DNA from 2 places in the Bacillus sp. ISL-75 genome. Region 1 is predicted to be linked to the other one. Evidence: a T-box and tRNA genes for the amino acid it is inferred to sense, from the RefSeq annotation. Region 1 holds a T-box; the other holds one or more tRNA genes.

Evidence for each region. A T-box is a leader RNA that pairs with one kind of tRNA and senses whether it is charged. The one in region 1 lies ahead of thrS (threonine--tRNA ligase), so its partner is inferred to be a tRNA-Thr.
Region 2: it encodes a tRNA-Thr, which carries the amino acid that the T-box ahead of thrS (threonine--tRNA ligase) is inferred to sense. The anticodon was not compared.

The regions. Positions count from the first base shown of each region.
Region 1 is NZ_JAGGQX010000099.1:216-2,580, forward strand. It holds gene thrS (threonine--tRNA ligase) at 1-1,191, opposite strand, end outside; T-box leader at 1,245-1,476, opposite strand; T-box leader at 1,516-1,747, opposite strand; T-box leader at 1,789-2,022, opposite strand.
Region 2 is NZ_JAGGQX010000044.1:56-2,420, forward strand. It holds rRNA gene rrf (5S ribosomal RNA) at 29-145, shown strand; tRNA gene J7E63_RS17945 (tRNA-Asn) at 301-375, shown strand; tRNA gene J7E63_RS17950 (tRNA-Ser) at 380-471, shown strand; tRNA gene J7E63_RS17955 (tRNA-Glu) at 491-565, shown strand; tRNA gene J7E63_RS17960 (tRNA-Val) at 575-650, shown strand; tRNA gene J7E63_RS17965 (tRNA-Met) at 691-764, shown strand; tRNA gene J7E63_RS17970 (tRNA-Asp) at 767-843, shown strand; tRNA gene J7E63_RS17975 (tRNA-Phe) at 866-941, shown strand; tRNA gene J7E63_RS17980 (tRNA-Thr) at 1,110-1,185, shown strand; tRNA gene J7E63_RS17985 (tRNA-Tyr) at 1,212-1,296, shown strand; tRNA gene J7E63_RS17990 (tRNA-Trp) at 1,302-1,375, shown strand; tRNA gene J7E63_RS17995 (tRNA-His) at 1,387-1,462, shown strand; tRNA gene J7E63_RS18000 (tRNA-Gln) at 1,481-1,555, shown strand; tRNA gene J7E63_RS18005 (tRNA-Gly) at 1,560-1,634, shown strand; tRNA gene J7E63_RS18010 (tRNA-Cys) at 1,644-1,717, shown strand; tRNA gene J7E63_RS18015 (tRNA-Leu) at 1,762-1,847, shown strand; tRNA gene J7E63_RS18020 (tRNA-Leu) at 1,875-1,956, shown strand.

The DNA.
Region 1 (2,365 bases):
TTTAATGAACTGTTCAATTGTTTCTTGTATACTCATCACACCAAGGTTTCCCTCTTTTCGCTTTCTTAACGCCAAGGATTGGTTCTCCATCTCTTTATCACCGATAACAAGCATGTAAGGAATCTTTTGTTTTTCAGCTTCTCTAATCTTCAATCCCATCTTCTCAGCCCTATAATCGACTTCCACACGCAATCCTGCTGATTCCAATTGGGATTTCACTTCATTTGCAAAAACTGCGTGTGAATCAGAAATAGGTATTATTTTTGCTTGAACAGGTGCCAGCCAAAGTGGAAACTCCCCAGCAAAATGTTCAATTAAAATTGCCATAAAACGCTCTACGGAACCATAGATGGCTCTATGAATCAAAACGGGAAGATGAAGTTTATTATCTTCACCTACATAAGCACAATTAAACTTTTGAGGCATTTGAAAATCCAATTGGACTGTACCACATTGCCAGCTTCTTCCAAGTGAATCTAAAATATGAAAATCTATTTTCGGACCATAAAATGCCCCATCACCAGGATTAATCTGGTAATTAACTCCTTTACTCTTCAAAACAGATTCCAACGCTAATTCAGCTTTACCCCAGATTTCTTCGGAACCCATGTACTCTTCTGGTCTCGTAGAAAGCTCTACTTTATATTCAAAACCAAAGTGGGAGTAAAACTCATCTACTAACTCAAGAACTTTATCAATTTCGGACTCAATCTGGTCAACTCGAACAAATAAATGTGCATCGTCTTGAGTAAAGGAACGCACTCTTAAAAGTCCATTTAAAGAACCCGAAAGTTCATGTCTGTGAACTAATCCAAGTTCTGCAAAACGGATAGGTAATTCTCGATAGCTTCTTCGTTTGCTGTTGAAAATTAATATAGCACCAGGACAGTTCATTGGCTTAATGGCATAATTTTGTTCATCCACATTGGAAAAATACATATTTTCATGATAATGATCCCAATGACCTGATTGTTCCCAAAGTTCCTGTTTCAACATAATGGGTGTTTTAATTTCTTGATAGCCTGCCTTTTTGTGTTTCTTTCTCCATAAATTTTCAAGTTCATTCCGAATCACCAATCCATTTGGTAAGAAAAAAGGCATTCCTGGAGCCTCATCCATTGAAGTGAACAGTTCTAACTCTTGACCTAGCTTTCGATGATTTCTTTTTTCTGCTTCCAGTTGATTAGACATTTTTATTCCTCCTGATTTTAAGTTGTATTAAAAAAGACCACACTCATCCCAATAATAGGGACGAGTGTGGTCGTGATTCCACCCTGATTCCATAAAACACAATTAAGAATGCTTTATGCTCAAAAAGATAACGGATTTACCGATTATAGATACTTTGAATGATACATTTCCCTATAATAGCTCCAAGGTGGTAAATCATTCACTTTTCTTCAGGGCTTCCAGCCAATGACCCTGTTCTCTGATAAGAAAACGAAGAATGATTCATGTCCTTTTCAACTCCTAACTATTTAATTTTGTATAAAAAAAGACCACACTCAACCCAATAATAGGGACGAGTGTGGTCGTGATTCCACCCTGATTCCATAAAACACAATTAAGAATGCTTTATGCTCAAAAAAGATAACGGATTTACCGATTATAGATACTTTGAATATACATTTCCCTATAATAGCTCCAAGGTGGTAAATCATTCACTTTTCTTCAGGGCTTCCAGCCAATGACCCTGTTCTCTGATAAGAAAACGAAGAATGATTCATGTCCTTTTCAACGCCTAACTATTTAATTTTGTATAAAAAAAAAGACCACACTCATCCCAATAATAGGGACGAGTGTGGTCGTGATTCCACCCTGATTCCATAAAACACAATTAAGAATGCTTTATGCTCAAAAAAGATAACGGATTTACCGATTATAGATACTTTGAATGATACATTTCCCTATAATAGCTCCAAGGTGGTAAATCATTCGTTTTTCTTCAGGGCTTTCAGCCAATGACCCTGTTCTCTATCAAGAAAATGTACCAATGATTCATGTCCTTATCATAGCCTAATTAGATTTGTGATTTATTCTTGTTGAAAACTATAATACACATATTTAAAAATGTCAAGTATTGTATTACAAGATACAATGACCGAATATAAATTCTAATAACTAGGGTATCAGTTGAATTAGAATTATACCAGGTAGGAATTTGTGTGAGAAGTGTTGAATGTCTTGTGAATAGTTTCACTTAAACTACCGGGTGCGATTGTTCAATAAGAGCAATCGCTTTCCTCGTTCCGCTAACGTGGCAGGTTTGTGAAATAAAGTTTTATAAAAGTATCTGGATAAGTGGGTAAAAAAGCACACACCATAAATAAGTAATCAATACCGACCAGTATTCCAGTGACAGTAA
Region 2 (2,365 bases), on a different contig from region 1:
TTATAATAAAATAGTGTCGAATAAATGGTCTGGCAATTATGGCGAGAAGGTCACACCCGTTCCCATACCGAACACGGAAGTTAAGCTTCTCAGCGCCGATGGTAGTTGGGACACGCGTCCCTGTGAGAGTAGGACGTTGCCAGGCTGTAATACTATTATTCCGCAGTAGCTCAGTGGTAGAGACGAGCAAAGCTTCATGAATATGCTGCGAGTTGTACACGCCGAGTCGCTTCTTGCGTTACTTACTGAGGCGGGGACATGGTTGTAACATAGCTAGAATTAGGTAACAATTTTAATTATTCCGCAGTAGCTCAGTGGTAGAGCTATCGGCTGTTAACCGATCGGTCGTAGGTTCGAGTCCTACCTGCGGAGCCATTATGGAGAGCTGTCCGAGTGGCCGAAGGAGCACGATTGGAAATCGTGTAGGCGGGTAACCCTGTCTCAAGGGTTCAAATCCCTTGCTCTCCGCCATAATTTCTTTAAAAGATATGGCCCCTTGGTCAAGCGGTTAAGACACCTCCCTTTCACGGAGGTAACACGGGTTCGAGTCCCGTAGGGGTCACCATTGATTTGTGGAGGATTAGCTCAGCTGGGAGAGCATCTGCCTTACAAGCAGAGGGTCGGCGGTTCGAGCCCGTCATCCTCCACCATATTTTCAAATTAGATTATTATTATTATTATTATTATTGTCGCGGGGGGGAGCAGTCCGGTAGCTCGTCGGGCTCATAACCCGAAGGTCGCAGGTTCAAATCCTGTCCCCGCAATTGGTCTGGTAGTTCAGTTGGTTAGAATGCCTGCCTGTCACGCAGGAGGTCGCGGGTTCGAGTCCCGTCCAGACCGCCATTTTCATTTGGCAAACTATTATGGCTCAGTAGCTCAGTCGGTAGAGCAAAGGACTGAAAATCCTTGTGTCGGCGGTTCGATTCCGTCCTGAGCCACCATTTATATTAAAAACTTGCCGGGTAGCTCAATTGGTAGAGCACGACCGAATATGCTTCCTGAATTATCTTCAGCATACTGACCGAGTTGCTGCTTGTATAAACTTCCTGAGGTCAGGATGACGATAACTAGGACAGCGTGGATAAATCAAATAATATACCAAACTTTACGCCGGGGTAGCTCAATTGGTAGAGCAACTGACTTGTAATCAGTAGGTTGGGGGTTCAAGTCCTCTCGCCGGCACCAGAAATTACTCAGTGAATATAATATGTGGAGGGGTAGCGAAGTGGCTAAACGCGGCGGACTGTAAATCCGCTCCCTCCGGGTTCGGCGGTTCGAATCCGTCCCCCTCCACCATTTATAGGGGTATAGTTTAAAGGTAGAACGAAGGTCTCCAAAACCTTTGGTGTGGGTTCAATTCCTACTACCCCTGCCAATTATATTGTGGCGATTGTGGCGAAGTGGTTAACGCACCTGATTGTGGTTCAGGCATTCGTGGGTTCGATTCCCATCAGTCGCCCCATAATATTAATTAAAACATTGGGCTATAGCCAAGCGGTAAGGCATCGCACTTTGACTGCGACATGCGTTGGTTCAAATCCAGCTAGCCCAGCCAATTTGCGGAAGTAGTTCAGTGGTAGAACATCACCTTGCCAAGGTGGGGGTCGCGGGTTCGAATCCCGTCTTCCGCTCCAAATGTATATGGCGGCATAGCCAAGTGGTAAGGCAGAGGTCTGCAAAACCTTTACCACCGGTTCGAATCCGGTTGCCGCCTCCATAAAACATTTGCTAGGTATGGATTAAAACAGGTAATTAGATTTTGCCGGGGTGGCGGAACTGGCAGACGCACAGGACTTAAAATCCTGCGGTAGGTGACTACCGTACCGGTTCGATTCCGGTCCTCGGCATTGCTTTATCAAAACAATTTTATACGCGCCGGTGTGGCGGAATTGGCAGACGCGCACGACTCAAAATCGTGTTCCGTGAGGAGTATCGGTTCGACCCCGATCACCGGTATCAATTTGTTTTAATAAGAAAGTTGCTCATAAAAATATGAGCAACTTTTTTTTGACTAAATTTTATTTTGTTCTTTTCTAAAAGATTGTTGCTCATAAAATTCGCCCATAAAAACACTAGAATCGCCCATAAAAGTTCGAAATTCGCACATTAAAAACCAAGATTCGCTCATAAAACTCAAAAATTCGCCCATTGAATAGTAAATCGTTAAATCAATCAAAAAATTCCAGATAATTAAGTGTAATTTTACACAAAATATCAATTTTAATGAGCATCTCCTTTATAATTACATCATTATTGACGAAAACACACTAATGGTATAATCCATAATCTCCATAATCTTTTATGAAGACTGTCAAACTAAAATTCTTGTTTCTTTCCCAAAATAATGCACCACTCTTAAATAAAT